Regions from separate parts of the Bacillus songklensis genome, predicted to be linked through region 1. Evidence: riboswitches for the same ligand, from Rfam matches in the RefSeq annotation. Region 1 holds a riboswitch; each other region holds the start of a gene.
What was found. Region 1 has a riboswitch for cyclic di-AMP ahead of ACFOU2_RS10440 (TrkH family potassium uptake protein). Riboswitches for the same ligand answer to the same signal wherever they lie in the genome.

Region 1 (5,584 bases):
TAGAAGCGATGGCTATGCTACAATTTCAACACGGCAGCATATAGGATTGGCTTTTTTTGATCAAAAGCAAGGAAATTCCATTTTAAATTGAGCCAATAAATATTATTATGGATAAGAGCGAGTTGCAGGTTAACAAGGAGTATAAACGTTACTTAACTAAAACACATACAGTTAATCATAAGTGAAAAATTGTATCGATTTGAGAGAGGACTAGGAAAATGAATCATCAGAAACAAAAAGAACAAGTTGAATCAAGACGCACCTTTGCGATTATTTCCCACCCGGATGCCGGGAAAACAACATTAACGGAGAAATTGTTACTATTAGGCGGTATGATTCGCTCTGCAGGTACGGTAAAAGCCAGAAAAACCGGGAAGTATGCAACGTCTGACTGGATGGAAATTGAAAAGCAGCGCGGAATTTCCGTTACATCAAGTGTCATGCAATTCTATTATAAGGACCACCATATTAACATCGTGGACACACCGGGGCACCAGGACTTCAGCGAGGATACGTATCGTACGTTGACGGCTGTGGACAGTGCCGTGATGGTGATTGATGGTACAAAAGGAATTGAGGAACAGACCATTAAATTATTTAAAGTATGCAGCATGCGCGGAATCCCAATCTTAACATTTATAAACAAGTTAGATCGCGAAGGAAAAGATCCGCTGGAGTTATTAGAAGAGATTGAAGAAGTGCTTGGAATCGAGTCGTATGCCGTTACTTGGCCGATTGGGATGGGAAAGAGGTTCCAGGGAACATATGACCGTTTTCAAAAGAAAATTGAGGTGTATCGGGGAAATGAAGATTCGTTTTTCGTCGATTTTGATGGAACGACTGTAACAGATGATGTGACCGAGCATATTGATGAAGGTTATCTTCCTTCCTTAGCCGATGAGCTTGCTCTTTTAGATGAAGCAGGAAATGATTTTTCCATGGAAAAAGTCAAGAAAGGAAAGCTCACACCCGTCTTTTTCGGCAGCGCCATCGCTAACTTCGGTGTACAGTCTTTCTTTGATGAATTTTTGCAATTAACGTTGCCGCCGCAGTCTCGCGAGTCATCAAATGGTGAAATCGATCCTACGGATACAAATTTCTCCGGTTTTATCTTTAAAATTCAAGCAAATATGAATCCAGCCCACCGTGACCGAATTGCGTTTGTAAGGGTATGTTCAGGTAAATTCGAGCGGGGCATGAACGTTACTCTGTCCAGAACAGGACGAAAGTTAAAATTGTCACAATCCCACCAATTTTTGGCTTCCAGCCGCGAAACGGTAGAGGAAGCATATGCCGGGGATATTATCGGATTATATGATTCAGGAACATATCAAATAGGGGATACCCTCGTTGGAGAAGGGGCATCTGTTTTTCAGTTTAATCCATTACCAACGTTCCCCCCTGAACTATTTGCGAAAGTGCGTGTCAAAAATGCGATGAAGGGGAAGCACTTCGAAAAAGGAATCACTCAATTGGTACAGGAAGGAGCTGTCCAGCTTTACCGCACTCCTTATTTTGGTGATTACATTCTCGGGGCTGTCGGGGAGCTGCAATTCCAGGTCTTTGAGTACAGAATGAAAAATGAATATGGAGTGGATATCGAGTTTCAACGTTTAAGCCATGTTGCGGCTAAATGGATCAATAAGGAAGACTTGCAAGATAAAATGATCGATTCCCGTGTTATGTTGGTTGAGGACCGGGAAGAAAACCCTGTATTATTATTTGAAAATGATTTTGTACTGCGCATGTTCCAAGAGAAATACCCTTCTGTTGAATTAAGAAGTACGTTTGGGTAAAGAGGAGCGGAGGCGACTGTTTAGCTCCGACGTGCGTTGGAACTCCTTCCTACAGAACCGCTTTTGGGTTCTGTAGGAAGGAGTGAAACGTCTAGATCAGGGAAGGGATTCCCACTTAGACTTCTCCGATTATGCTATGTTTTGAAGTGAGGATTTTACTGCCCTTTAATGCGGGATAAAAGGGTTTGGTGAAAAAGCCAGACTCTTTTTCTGTTGATGAGCCAAGGTGAGAGGAGAAGAACAGAAAATGAGATATACATATTTCAAGAATCTTTGGATGGTTGCAATATTAACACTTATTATTGTTATATTGCCTGCATGTCAACAGCAGGATTCCAAAATCCCAGCGGTAGTGGAGCGGGTAGTCGACGGGGACACGATCAAGGTGGAAGTGAACAATCGATCAGAAACAGTTCGGCTGTTGCTGGTGGATACTCCAGAGTCTGTCCATCCATCCAAACCTGTCCAACCATACGGAAAGGAAGCCAGTAATTTTGTTAAAGAGCTGTTGCCTGAGGGAAAAGAAGTCAAGCTAGAAATGGATGTAGGAGAAAGAGATAAATATGGACGTTTGCTTGCTTATGTATGGGTTGATGGCAAAATGCTGAATGAATTACTACTTGAAAAGGGATATGCACGTGTTGCTTATGTATTTGAACCCAATACAAAATATGTTGATCGATTTAGGGATATACAGGAAAAGGCTCGTAAGCAAGAATTAAAGATATGGTCGATTGAGAACTACGCAACGGATAGAGGATTTGAAGAAGATCAAGTAGAGCAAAACGAAACAAAGAGTGAACAGAAAGTGAGCTGCAAACAGCCTTTGATAAAAGGCAATATAAACAGTAAAGGCGAAAAAATCTATCATACACCGGATAGTCCGCAATATAAAGTAACGAAACCGGAAATGATGTTTTGCACAGAAAAAGAGGCAAAGGCAGCGGGGTTCCGTTCCCCTGATAGGTAAAAAAGAGGCTGTCCCATAAGTCTCGAGTTAATGATAAAAGTTGATCTTTACTGAAAGGACCCGTCACGGAATCCTGTGATTTTGCTGGATTTTCATGACGGGTCCTTTTAGGAGGATGACTCAAAAGGTATGGCCTTTTATACCTTTTGAGTCATCCTCTTTTATATATTTTCTCTGTATTCGGTCAATGTTTGGGTGAATTTTCCTGTACCATTGCATGAAGAACATGCTCTCTTGTAAAAAGGAATCATTGTATCCACTCGTCCAGCACCGTTGCATTGTTTACAAACCGCTACGATTTTCAACGTCTTTTCTCCTTTACCCGGTAATCTTATTGTTAGCATTGACATTTAAAAACAATATATGCAGTGAAACAAAGATGTTTAAAATATGCTTGACAGTTTGTGTGGGCGGAATTATGATTACTTTCATAATCATATGTTTCAATGTTAACTTGCTTAATCCTTTATAGGAGCGGGGGAACCGTAATTGTACATACGATGTACTTGGGGTGAATCTTTAATTAAAGTAGGATACTCTCAAATCCGAACCCGACAGCTAACCTCGTAAGCACTTTTTGAGGGAAGGGACAATGATTGTCATTGACCATTCTTCGGAATGGTCTTTTTTATTAGTAAGGCAACGTTAACCGTATAAAAAACATACGGTTAACGTTGCCTTATGAAGTGGACCTTTCCCTGGAATATAGGAGGAAGCCATTAGTTTTATTGAAGGTCCACTTCAGGTATATGCGTTTTAGCTTATCTATTTTTAAATTCAAGGATATGTGTTAAAGACTCCATTTACTGCAGTAGTAGGGGATGATCGAGGGCAACATTATATTTTTGATGGTTTGAATGACTTATTAATTTGAATGACTTATTAAGAAGAGAATAATTGGAATGAATCATTATTTGAGAAAGAAGGAAGTTTTTTATGTTACCAAAACGCATTCAATTGGCGCCTCCGCAGTTGCTTATTTTATTTTTTGCTTTTTTTATTTTATTAGGTGCAATTTTATTAAAATTACCGATTGCGACAAAGGAGCCGATTAGCTGGATTGATGCACTTTTTACGATTACATCTGCTACCACCGTCACAGGGTTAACATCGGTCGATACAGGCACGACTTATACGTTGTTTGGCCAAACCATTATTATGCTTTGGATTCAAATCGGCGGCCTTGGAATTATGTCGTTTGCCATATTGATTTTTATCATGCTTGGAAAGAAAATCGGGTTTAAAGAACGTGTTTTAATACAACAGTCCCTTAACCAAACATCTTTTGGCGGTGTCATCCGATTGGTTGTGAACTTATTTGCTTTTGCTTTTATTATTGAGATTATTGCAGTCATATTTTTAGCTATTCGCTGGGTGCCGGAATTTGGAGTAGCCCAAGGTCTTTATTTTAGTTTTTTTCATGCTGTTTCAGCCTTTAACAATGCAGGGTTTGGATTGTTGCCTGATAATTTGATGAAATACGTAGGAGATCCGATTGTTAATATCGTAATTACTTCTCTCTTTATTATTGGAGGGTTAGGTTTCACCGTGCTGATTGATTTGCACAATAAACGCAGGTGGAAAAAGCTAAGCCTGCATTCAAAATTAATGATTCTTGGAACACTTTTACTAAATGCCTTAAGTATGATCATTATTTTGTTATTGGAAATGGATAACCCAAAAACGTTGGGAGCATTGGATTGGTCAGAAAAGCTTTGGGGTTCTTATTTTCAAGGAGTGAGCCCGCGTACAGCAGGCTTTAATACGATTGATGTGACAGCGCTCAAGGACTCCACCGCTTTTTATATGATGCTGCTAATGTTCGTAGGGGCGGGAAGTGCTTCAACCGGCGGAGGTATTAAGCTTACCACCTTTTTGATTATTGTGTTATCTGTTTTCACCTATTTGAAAGGGAAAGAAGATATCCAGGTATTCAAAAGGACAATCGACAATAAGCTTGTATTTAAAGCATTGGCCATTACCATGATCAGTTTATTATTTATTTTTGTTGCCGCTTTTATTTTAACGATTACAGAGAAAGCGCCGTTCGTCAAAATCATCTTTGAAGTCATATCTGCTTTCGGAACTGTCGGGTTAACAATGGGATTGACTTTTCAATTAACGGCGATTGGAAAACTGGTGATCATTTTTATGATGAGTATTGGAAAACTTGGCCCTTTAACGCTGGCTTTTTCTTTGGCAAGAAGAGAACATTCGAAGATTGGTTATCCAAAGGAAGATGTCCTTGCAGGATAGCAAAAAAAAGATGGAAGCAAAAGCTTCCATCTTTTTTAGTCCATCAATTTAGTAATTGGCTTAGAAAGCAACAGTAATAAAATACCTAAACCAATCGTTACAAAACCAATTAAGCTGAAGATGTCAAGGTAACCTAAAGACTGCGTGTATGCAGCTAATTGACCGGCTACCATGTTGGCAACAGCAGAACTTGCCAGCCATACACCCATTAGAAGAGATGCAAGCTTGATTGGAGCAATTCTACTTACCATTGATAAACCAACTGGTGAAATCATTAATTCAGCCAATGTGTGAAGGAAATACGTTACAACCATGAACAGGATGTTTGCTTTCAATGCCGGATCGTTTCCTGTGTGCATAACGGCAGGAAGCAGTACTAAGAAGCCTAAACCAACAGTGACTAAACCAAGAGCCATTTTCGTTGGAGTTTTTAAGTCACCGCGTTTTGAGCTGCCAAGCTTGTACCATAAAGCAGACATAATTGGCGCTAAAATAACGATGAATAATGGGTTCAATGATTGGAACCAGGCAGTTGGAACCTCAAAACCAAATACATTGCGGT
Region 2 (5,584 bases), on a different contig from region 1:
GTTAAAAGGGCTGCTCCTCCTACCCCTGTTAATCCTACTAAAACCCCTACCACTAACCCCATAACCGTCATACTGATACTCATCTTGTTGTCCCCCTAATTTAAATCCGAGTATTTTTATATGATTATAAAACAATACTATTTCATAGTAAACAAAATTCCGAATGTTTTTAATGAATTCTTAAGAAGTATTTTCTATTTTATGATGAAGTGCGTTTTTAGGTGAAAATCGTACAATCAAAATGTTAAGTTTAAGCGAATGACGGAGGCGTGAATGGAACAAAGGATGCGAGATAAAAGGGTAGACCATATTTAAGCAAGCAAAAAAGCCGTTTTAAAACGGCTTTTTTGCTGCCCTTGGGCTAGTTTTATTTTTTAAATCGATAAGGTACTGTCGTGACAATTACATTTTTTTGATAGAGGAGATAGACTCTTAACAGCAAGCTTGACTGATTATGCAATATATCCTGCCACCTCTTTTTCGTGATGAATTGAGGAATTAACACGGTCAGGGTATGGTTGGTTTCAGCGGCCTTTTCCTCAGCTAAATCGATAAATCGGGAAAGAGGCCTCATTAAACTTCTATATTGGGAATGTAGTGTCACCAGACGAATGTCGGGCTTCCATTCCTTCCACTTTTCCTCCATCCGTTTCTCGCTTTCCCGGTCAAAAGCGACATAAACAGCAATGACTGTATCCCCGATTAACTGGGCATAGTTCAAGGAATTTTCGACCACTTTCGTAATCCCTGCAACAGGGACAATCACGACATTTCCTTCCATTTGTAAACGTTCTTCACCTGGTTTAATTCTGAGCTGCTCCCCCACGGCTTCATAATGGTTTTTAATACGATGGAACATATAAACAATCACCGGCAAGAAAATCAGGACAGACCAAACTTGAGAAAACTTTGTAGTGAAGAAAATAATCAGGACGGTTAAAGTAATCAACGCTCCAATCAAATTAATGGTCAACCTGTACATCCAACCGGCAGGCTTCTCTCTTAACCATTTGACAATCATGCCTGTTTGCGAAAGGGTGAAAGGAATAAATACGCCGACTGCGTACAAGGGAATTAATTGCTCTGTTTCTCCTTTAAAGGCAACAATAAGTAAAATCGACGCGATTCCAAGTGTGACGATCCCGTTTGAATAGCCGAGTCTGTCTCCGCGTATCAAAAACATTCGCGGGATATATTTGTCTGATGCCAAATTAACGGCTAGTAACGGAAAAGCTGAAAAGCCCGTATTGGCGGCGAGGACTAAAATAAGAGCCGTCGTCCCTTGAATAAAATAATATAGGATGTTTCTTCCGAATACTTCGGCAGCGATTTGTGATACCACTGTTTCCTCGGCTTTAGGTGAGATTCCCAGCCAATAAGCTAAAAACGTAATGCCGGAAAAAAGAATCGCCAGGATGATCCCCATCATGACTAACGTATTGGCGGCATTTTTGGCAGCCGGTTCTTTAAAGTTAGGGACTGCATTCGAAATGGCTTCTACTCCAGTAAGAGCCGAACAACCAGATGAGAAAGCCTTGAGTAATAAAAATAAACTGATGCCGGGAACGACTGTTCCGATAGGTGTATGTAAATCAGCCGGTACTTGTCCGCTTAAAATCTGCCATATTCCTGCGCCAATGAGAAGCACCAATGCCAGTACAAACAAATATACAGGATAGGCAAGGAAGGATGCGGATTCTGTTACACCCCTGAGATTCAAAAGGGTAATAAAAACAACTAATAAAGAAGCAATCATCACGTTATGCTCATGTAATTGTGGAAAGGCGGATGTAATGGCATCCGTTCCGGCTGAAACGCTCACGGCTACGGTTAAAATATAGTCAACTAATAGCGAGCCCCCTGCAATGAGTCCAGGATTTTCCCCCAGATTGCTCCTCGAAACGATGTAGGCGCCACCGCCGTGGGGATAGGCATGGATGATTTGCCGGTATGAAAGAATCAAGGCGGTTAAAAGCACCAACACACCAATCGCGATTGGAATGGAATACCAAAATGCAACCAGACTAATCGTCGCTAACACAATTAAAATTTGTTCCGTTCCATAAGCTACAGAAGAAAGTGCATCTGACGACAAAATGGCAAGGGCTTTTAATTTATTTAATTTTTGTTCTCCTAATTGACTGGTTTTGAGAGGTTTTCCAATTAATATTCTTTTTAAAATTGAATAACTCACGCCGTTTACCTCCGTATACATAAATCCATTCATTTTAAGACCGAAAAAAGAAGATTAAATGAGACTCTTAATGGCCATAGTATGTCTATTAAGGACTTAATTAATGAATGCAGACAGTCACTATTTTATTGATTTTACTAATTCCCTCTATTGGTATGTCTAACACTATAAATCCTCCTAAAAAGTGAAAACTGATCGTAAAGGAACACAAAAAAGAACACTGAGATGCTACTCAGTGTTCTTTTTAAGAAAACACAAAGCAAACCTTCTCTCCAAACGCTTACGAGGTTAGCTGTCGGATTCGGGCCTTGAGAGTAGCCCTGCCTTCTTAAGAAGGATTCACCCCAAGTGACTATGCACAAGATTGGGTCCCCCACTCCTTATGGATTAAGCGATACAAGATATGATTGAGTTTAAAGTTTAAAGTTCCCTCAGCTAATATACTCTTGAAAAAGCTGTTTGTAAAGAGGGAATAAGATACCGATGGTGGCATTTCCAACAATAAAAAGAAGAATGGCCTGCGCAATCAGTATGGCGTACAACGGTGCGAACGAAGTGATTAAACATCAGGCTATCGCTTACTCATAAAAAAGCGCTAAGGGAGAACACAAAAGCTTCCTTAGCGCTTTCTTTATTAATTGCTTATTTTACAGCTTCTTTTAGTTCCTTACCTGGTTTAAAAGCAGGAACTTTGGAAGCGGGAATCTGCATTTCTTCACCTGTTTGCGGGTTACGCCCCGTTCGAGCTGCACGCTCACGCACTTCAAACGTTCCAAATCCGATTAATTGGATTTTTTCTTCGTTAGCAAGTGTAGTAGAGATCGTTTCAAATAATGCATCCACAGCTTTTGCCGCATCTTTCTTTGTTAATTCTGTTTGTGTTGCCACAGCATTGATCAATTCCGTTTTATTCATATTCAAACACCTCACCCTTTTATTTTTAGATAGTATGTAGAGATGCTAGCATAACATATCTACTAGAAGGTTTTCCAGTTTGACAAATTTATATACCTGTATTTTCAAAGATTTATAACACTGAATTTTGCAACGAATAAACGATTTCTCCTGAGATTCATTCATCCATTTACAATGGTTCCGCCATTTACGTGCAGAATTTGTCCTGATACATATGAGGAATCGTCTGAAGCCAAATATACATAAGCAGGTGCTAGTTCAAAAGGTTGTGCAGCCCGCTTCATTGAGGATATAAAGTTCCTAGTCTCATTGGTCTTTATTGGTCCGCCCCATATCTTCATGATGGAGGAGTCGCAGTTGGAGCAAATTCTAAAACCCAATTAGGAATGGCGGAAACATTAAATAAAGGAATTTTACCTGATCCGTTTAACAGTTTGCGTGCATTATATATATTCCACTTAATAACTCGACACATCTTCATTCAATCAAGAGGCATCACAATCGGTGATCCAGACAACTTGAATTCGCCCTCAAGGGTTCACCTATGCGGTTGGCGCCAACCCCGCAAGGGGGGTGCCAGCCGCTTAGGTCTAGAAAATTTGGCATGGCCGTTCTTTGGTCAGGTCGAATTTTCTAAATCGATCTATATAGTCGATAAAAACTTGAGGAATCAAGTAGTAAAAGCGAATCACTTTTCAGAAGACGTAAGGAAAGCAAATGTGACAGGCGAAGGGCATGATTATTGGGTAGATGCTTCAACAGGCTTTTCTGCACAAGAACAAGATGCTTTGATTAATATTTATTAACATTGGAATAAATATGTTTAAAGCCAGGCAGTCATGATGACCGCCTGGCTTTTATTTATAACGTATATATTGAAGATAATCGAAATAAATATAATTGTTTAATTCAAATAAATTGGAGGAGAGGTCTTTGACTTTTTACTTGCCATGTTCCCAACCGTCATTCCAATATGCTGCATTGGGAGATTCGATAGCAGCAGGGTGGGGTGGAACACATAATTTTGGATATGTTCAGTATCTTTGTCATTTTCTTGAAGAATTATTTGGAAGGGTTTTTCTTAGTAATCGGGCAGTGCCTGGAATGACGAGCAAAACATTACTATGGCAGCTTAGGTTTGATTCGGAAACGCGAGCAGCAGTTTTTTAGTCAAAGTTAGTGACAATAAGTATAGGCGGCGGTAATCTTATTTTTTGTGCTAGTAACAATTATATGGATATTAATGAGGGGTGTGCTGGAAAAGGGGCACAAGAGTTTAGAAAACAGTGGCCGCAAATTTTGTATGAGATTCGTTATCGAATTTGTTCAAATGCTGAAATTTACGTGATGACTGTTTATAACCCTTATAAGGGAAATGACCCTAACTATTCAAAAACAAACCATTTTATTCAACAAATCAATGGGGCTATTCAAAACCCTTATTATAAGTCAATTTATAACTATAAAGTTGTCGATGTTTCTTCTTCTTTTAGAGGACAATGGTATGATGGGACCTGGAAGGTATGTGCATGGACAAACTTCTGCTCGGATATCCGCGATCCTCATCCTAACGACTGTGGTCATCAAGAAATCTATCGGTTGCACCGATTCATTACTGATTAGGGGCAATCAAAAAAGCATCTGCTTCCCGGCAAATGCTCCTTTTTTTGACGTGCTTCTTTTCTTTCCATACTCAGTGCGGTTGTAGCTTCCGATGGTTCCCGAATTGTGTTGACATTCAGTGAGGCTCTTAATGACACAACAATTGGTACGAATGAAGGGACACCGGCTTCAAACTTTCAGGTGCTGATAGATAACGTTGTTAAAGCATCAGAAAATGAAGTGGCAGCCGCTTATGCGTAAAATAGGGAACATGGGCGGTTTTTGCTCATGTTCCCTATTTTATGTGGATTTATATATTATTGAACGGCCACTTCCACCATATTCCCGCTCTTCATTTCTTTCCCTTTAAACGTCTTCCATCCAGGATGTACGACTACCATATATTCTCCATGCGGTTTTAACGGTTCTGTCGGTTGAATGGTGACTTGGCGAAGATTTGTTTGCTTCAAGCTGATGGGAACGGCTTGTCCGCCCAATTCGATTAATTCAATTTTATTGCCGATCAATGAGCGGCCGTTTACGGTTGTAGGGAACGTGACGGTGAAGCTTTTCGTCGGCTCTACATCTTGTAAATTTGGCCATTCTTTGTACGTTTTATATTTCGCTTCCAGCCATGCTTCATGGGCGTCCTCGAGTGGAGTGTCTGTTTTCACGTGAGGAGAAATCCCTGTTTGCTGGATCACTTCACCCTTTGGAGTATAGAAGCGATAAGTCGTAAGCTTTAAGACATCTCCATTTTGCAGTTCAAATAAGCTTTGCATTAAGCCTTTTCCAAATGTGGTTTGGCCGTATAATGTCGCATTGTTCGTTGCCTTTAAGGCTCCTGCCACAATTTCGGATGAGCTGGCACTG
Region 3 (5,584 bases), on a different contig from region 1:
TTGCTTGTTACTGGTTATGCTCCATGATTCCGCATTCCTCGGTTTTGTAATCGATAAATCGTGGCTTTTGTTTGCATTCGCCGTTATGTTTGGGGTAGTAGATTTTGCAACGGTCGCACCCACAATCAAGCTGGCATCAGAGTATTTCAAACACATATCGGTCGGTACGGTGATCGGATGGCTCTATTTAAGCCACCAAATCGGCTCGGCATTGGGTTCGTATGTTCCCGGTGTCTTATTTGACTTATCAGGTGGATACGATGTATCTATCCTTTCTTCTATCGGATTCTTAGTCATCGCGGCTGCACTTAGCTTTATCCTTCCGGCGGCGTCCGCACACCTTTTGCAGCAACCATCTTATACAAATACAACAAAAAACGGTTGAGTTGAATCAACCGTTTTTTAGCATTATTTTAGGCTAACTTCGTCATTCCGATCCCTGAAACGATGACACCGTTCATTGCGGAACCGTTCCATACAGCTTGCGCAGTTCGCGTTTTAAAATTTTTCCGTACGGACTTTTTGGCAACCTGTCAACGATGTATAGTTCTTTCGGCTTTTTAAAAGCCGCGAGATGCCGACTGCAAAGCTTCATCAGTTCTTCTTCCGTCACTTCGCATGTGCCATTTCCCACGATATACGCTATGAGGCGTTCTCCCCATTTATCATCAGGAACGCCGATGACACACGTTTCCTTGACGCCGTCATGCTTATTCAGCACTTCTTCTATTTCGCGCGGGTAAATGTTCATCCCGCCGCTGATGACCACGTCTTTTTTGCGGTCCACTAAATGCAGATATCCTTGTTCGTCCATCCAGCCGACATCTCCTGTGTGAAGCCATCCATTTTTAATCGTATCAAGTGTGGCACCTGGATTGCTCCAATATCCTTTCATGACAAGTGAGCCTCTACAAACTACCTCGCCAAGTTCCCCCGGCGCCGCTTTTTTCCCATTTTCATCCACCACTTTCGTTTCCACAAACGGCCCAGCTATACCGCATGATTCCAGACGTTTCCCCAGTTCATGGCGCGGCATGGTCGTAATGACCATCGGAGCCTCGACTTGGCCGTATGTTTGTATAAGCTTTGGTCCTAACAGCTCCAGTGCTTTTTGCAGCTTAGCTGCTGCAATCGGAGCGCCTGCCATATTAATGGATTTGACATGGCCAAGTTTTTTCGGATCAAAATCGGGATCTTGAATCATTAAATCAATCATGGCCGGGACAAGGAAAAGGACGGAGACTTTTTCTCGTTCCAGATCATCGATAAATTCTTTTGGGTCGAACTTGTTGAACACCACTTGCGTCAAACCGAAAATCCAGGCGATATGGGATAAAAAATTACTTCCATGTGTGAGCGAAGCAGCATGGCCGATGACGTCCTCCGTCATGACTTCACAGGCAAGCGCCAGGGATAAAGCGCCTGCAATCATGTTACGGTGTGATAACATCCCTCCTTTTGGCCTTCCTGTTGTACCGGATGTATACATGATGACAAATACATCATCTTCCTGTACAGCCTCTGATTTCGGATAGTCGTCACTTTGCCGTTGCAGCCAACACTCATATTTGTCGCCGACTTCTAACTTTGGAATATCCAAATCAATTTTATGAATCCATTCTTTTTCGCCAATCAATAGTTTCGCTCCGGAATTTTCAATGATGTATGTAAGCTCCTTTGGATGAAGACGGTAATCGAGCGGCACTTTGATGAAACCGCCAAGTGCTGCAGCACAATCAGATTCTATATGCTCCGAACGGTTGGACATGAGAACCGCCACCCGGTCCCCTTTTTTCAAATGATAGCTTTTGATGCCATTTGCCAACTGGCATGAACGAATTCGCAATTGATCGTACGTGATCGTTTGATTTTGATACTTGACCGCGATTTTATCCGGATATGTTTGAAATGCTTTTTTCATATAAGAGCCAAGTGTTTCCATCTTATTCCCCCTTCTGCGGTTTTATGGTCAGTAACCTAAACCCTTACTCAACAGGCTTAGAGTATGCCGGCTTTTCATTTTGAATGGGCGGCTGTACAAATACTGCCCTTTGCAATTTGAGTTCGCTTGTACAATTCTATTCGCCGTTTCTTCACTTGATAACAAATCGACTAAAACAACATTTTTAAAGAACTAAATGATTATTTTAGCCGGCATTACAAATATTAAGGAATGTCCCATACGTATATAAGGAGGAATTTTCATGAGTCTTTATGAACGATTAGGCGGTCAAGAAGGCATTCAAAAGGTCGTAGATGTTTTCTATAAAAAAGTGTTGGAGGATGATACAGTCAATCACTATTTTGAACATACCGATATGGAAAAGCAGCGCCGCCATCAAACATTGTTTCTTAGCTGGGTGACAGGCGGACCAAATCAGTATTCAGGTAAAGGTATGGAAAAAGCGCATGAAGGTCTTAACCTGCAAGAATCACATTTTGAAGCAATTGCTAACCACCTTGTTTCAAGCCTTAAAGAGTTCAATGTGTCCGAAAAAGATATTGATCAAGTTGTACAAAAACTTTTAACAATGAAGGATGCAATTCTTCACAAATAAGCCTATACATAAAAGGAAAGCCGGCTCCCATAAATCATGTCCCATTCTATTTCTCATACTTTGTGTATCCCGTCTTGCCTTTTCTTTTTGCCAATGTGTTAAAATATCATGATCGAATCGAGTCATTTGCAATCAGAATCATCATAAGAAGGTGACCCAAAGAACATACTTTTGGGCCAGCCTCTTATTCCTTTTAAATGGACTTCAACGTCTTTTTTCTTCACTAAATAATGCTTTTGCACAAAACTCGATAATTTCCCGTCGTCTGACAATCCCAATAAAGATTCCTTGATCATCGATGACCGGTACAAAGTTTTGTTCTGTTGTCTGCAAGATGATGCTTTCCATTTCAGCATGGATCGGTATGGCTTTATTATCGTGGCGCCTTGGTACTAATCGAAGCGGCAATTCTTCCAGCTCTTGAAGATTGAATGTCCCCCTTTCCTTTAAAAACCAAAGGAGATCTCCTTCAGTCAGCGTTCCCACATATTTTCCTTCATCATCAATAAGGGGTACTGCCGTATATTTGTGATATTCCATTTTTTCCAATGCTTGGCGTACGGTAGATTCCATGTCAATAACAGCTACTTCATGCTTTGGAATAAGAAAAAATGCAATGTTCATACTCATTCTTAACTCCTTTTTTCTTCTTGAATCGGCTCCAGCCTAAAATCGATATTTATCATCTTCCCTATATTTACCTCTACACACATCTATTCATAATCAGAGCCACCGTTTACAAAAAATGTTCACTTTTTCCCTCTTCCATTATTGAGAACGGACACTAACCAAATGGAAACGCCGACCATGCCTCCCCCCATCAGTACTACTATTCCAATCATGATGGCATCCTTCATGTTTATGTCCTCCCTAAAAAATAAGTTGTTCGCATTGACGCAAATATATAGCTTTGCTCTCCGGCATAGAGTCCTCTATTCTTTTTCTCTTCAAATGCCTTTTCTTCATAATAAAAACCGCGAAAAGAGAGGGCCTCTTTTCGCGGTTTTTCACAGCACAAATAAGCCGTGCATTCACACGAATTTTTTCCTCCCAAACGCTTACGAGGTTAGCTGTCGGATTTGGGTCGTGGAAGTAACCCTACCTTCACTGAAGGACTCACCCCAAGTGCTAAGATTCAACACAAAGTTGGTTCCCCCGCTTCTAAATTAGAATTAAGCGATTTATGATAAAACATTTTATGTGAGTAATCTTACCCCCGTTAAAATTTACTGTCAACAGCTATTTTTAATCATGGATGAAATAACTAGTAAGAACGATATTAATAAAGTCCAGAAAACGATGTTCATGACTCCCTTGTCGATATAGTGCAATTTTAACTTTTTAAACACAGAAAAAACCCTCATCCGACTCGCTTTGCGGGGATGAAGACTTTTTCATATTTTCACGATGTTTCATTTTTGAACGTCTTCTGGATGGCATCCAATATAATTCGGACAAATTCGCCTTCGTGGATACGACACTGGAACTCAGCGGGCTCACATACGATGTCGGAGCAAATTTTCAGTTCCACTGTATCATGCGTAATTCTCCTGATGTGCAGCCACTTTCCATCTGACAACCGAAATGCTAAACGCGCAGTCATAGACTTCTCTCCTGCTCTTTCACCCTTTTTTTATTTTTCCCTTCTGTCATCGGCCTTCCTCTATTCGCGCCTTTCTGTTCTTTCTCCTTGAATAAACTTACAATGGTGATCATTTGACATGGATGCTCTTTATCCATGTCAAATGATTTATGTGCATTTATATATTTTTTTGCGCTTCCATTTCTTCATGACAATTCCGTGTGTCGGTGAGAAGAATAAGGCAATTAAGAACAATATCCCGGCAACCGTAATCATGCACCCTGCAATGGAAGCATCGTATACGTACGCCATATAATACCCGATCGCAGAACTGATGATCCCGATGAACATGCTGATACCAATCATCACACTTAATTTTTCGGTCAACAAGTAAGCCGTTGCTGCAGGAACAATTAACATGCCCACCACTAAAATGGCGCCCACACTTTCAAAAGAAGCAACCGTCGTAAAAGAAACGAGTGCCATTAGGAGATAGTGGAATAACATGACCGGTATGCCGACAGCTGCCGCCATGGCCGGGTCAAACGAGCAAATTTTAAACTGTTTATAGAATAGACTGATTACGATTAAGTTTAAGAGAAAGGTAGCCCCTACTCCCCAGACGGCTTTTGGACCGATACTCATCCCGCCAATCGATATCGTATTCCACGGTGCATAGGCGATTTCCCCGTACAGCACACAATCAAGATCCAAATCCACCTGGCGGGTGTATAAACTGACAAGCACAACCCCCACCGCAAATAAAGCCGTAAATACGACACCGATGGAGGCATCGGACTGGACACCGCTTTGGTGGAACATCTGAATCAAAAAGACGGTGATCAATCCGATCACGGCTGCCCCCATCATCATGAACAACGAATCCCTTGAGCCGCTCACCAAAAAGGCGATGACAATCCCCGGTAAAACCGAGTGGCTGATTGCGTCCCCAATCATCGACATTTTGCGTAGAACGAGAAAACAACCGACAAGGCTACATGAGCAGGCAACGAGCGCGCCGATCAGCATAATCCAAACATCATTCACAACGTTTCTCCTTCTTTCATTTTTTGCATATACAGTTTTTTTTTGATTTTATTCTTCACTAACATTTTTAACAGCATTTTGGCCAATAAGCCGCGTTTGGGTGCAAAGAAAACAGAGAAGATAAATAAGCATGTTGCCGCGAGAACTGTGAGCGGACCTGTCGGCAAATTATCGACCATCGTACTCACGAGCGTTCCGGCTAAGCCGCTCAATACCCCGAATATCCCAGAAATGACGACCATGACATGCAGTTTTTCGGTCCAATACCTGGCTGCGACTGCCGGGGTAATCAACAAGGCGGCCATTAATACGACACCTACCGCTTGAATTCCAACCACTACGGCTACGACCACAAGGAGCATGATGAACTGATCAAGAAGTGCCACCGGCAGCCCAA

Region 2: it holds a riboswitch for cyclic di-AMP, as region 1 does, so the genes downstream of both, ACFOU2_RS24335 (APC family permease) here and ACFOU2_RS10440 (TrkH family potassium uptake protein) in region 1, are expected to answer to the same signal.
Region 3: it holds a riboswitch for cyclic di-AMP, as region 1 does, so the genes downstream of both, ACFOU2_RS16175 (CBS domain-containing protein) here and ACFOU2_RS10440 (TrkH family potassium uptake protein) in region 1, are expected to answer to the same signal.

What each region holds. Positions count from the first base shown of each region.
Region 1 covers NZ_JBHRZT010000043.1:170,663-176,246, reverse strand. The annotation lists gene ACFOU2_RS10455 (peptide chain release factor 3) at 219-1,796, shown strand; gene ACFOU2_RS10450 (thermonuclease family protein) at 2,044-2,766, shown strand; gene ACFOU2_RS10445 (hypothetical protein) at 2,928-3,071, opposite strand; cyclic di-AMP (ydaO/yuaA leader) riboswitch at 3,212-3,355, shown strand; gene ACFOU2_RS10440 (TrkH family potassium uptake protein) at 3,703-5,022, shown strand; gene ACFOU2_RS10435 (peptide MFS transporter) at 5,058-5,584, opposite strand, start outside.
Region 2 covers NZ_JBHRZT010000073.1:240,585-246,168, forward strand. The annotation lists gene ACFOU2_RS24330 (sulfite exporter TauE/SafE family protein) at 1-83, opposite strand, end outside; gene ACFOU2_RS24335 (APC family permease) at 368-2,194, opposite strand; cyclic di-AMP (ydaO/yuaA leader) riboswitch at 2,458-2,598, opposite strand; gene ACFOU2_RS24340 (HU family DNA-binding protein) at 2,837-3,109, opposite strand; partial or broken gene ACFOU2_RS24345 (SDR family oxidoreductase) at 3,271-3,393, opposite strand; gene ACFOU2_RS24350 (hypothetical protein) at 3,496-3,915, shown strand; gene ACFOU2_RS24355 (SGNH/GDSL hydrolase family protein) at 4,091-4,279, shown strand; gene ACFOU2_RS24360 (hypothetical protein) at 4,343-4,732, shown strand; gene ACFOU2_RS24365 (hypothetical protein) at 4,838-4,972, shown strand; gene ACFOU2_RS24370 (S41 family peptidase) at 5,029-5,584, opposite strand, start outside.
Region 3 covers NZ_JBHRZT010000067.1:195,409-200,992, reverse strand. The annotation lists gene ACFOU2_RS16190 (MFS transporter) at 1-385, shown strand, start outside; gene ACFOU2_RS16185 (class I adenylate-forming enzyme family protein) at 458-1,942, opposite strand; gene ACFOU2_RS16180 (group I truncated hemoglobin) at 2,205-2,558, shown strand; gene ACFOU2_RS16175 (CBS domain-containing protein) at 2,763-3,182, opposite strand; cyclic di-AMP (ydaO/yuaA leader) riboswitch at 3,599-3,747, opposite strand; gene ACFOU2_RS16170 (hypothetical protein) at 3,961-4,161, opposite strand; gene ACFOU2_RS16165 (metal ABC transporter permease) at 4,309-5,187, opposite strand; gene ACFOU2_RS16160 (metal ABC transporter permease) at 5,184-5,584, opposite strand, start outside.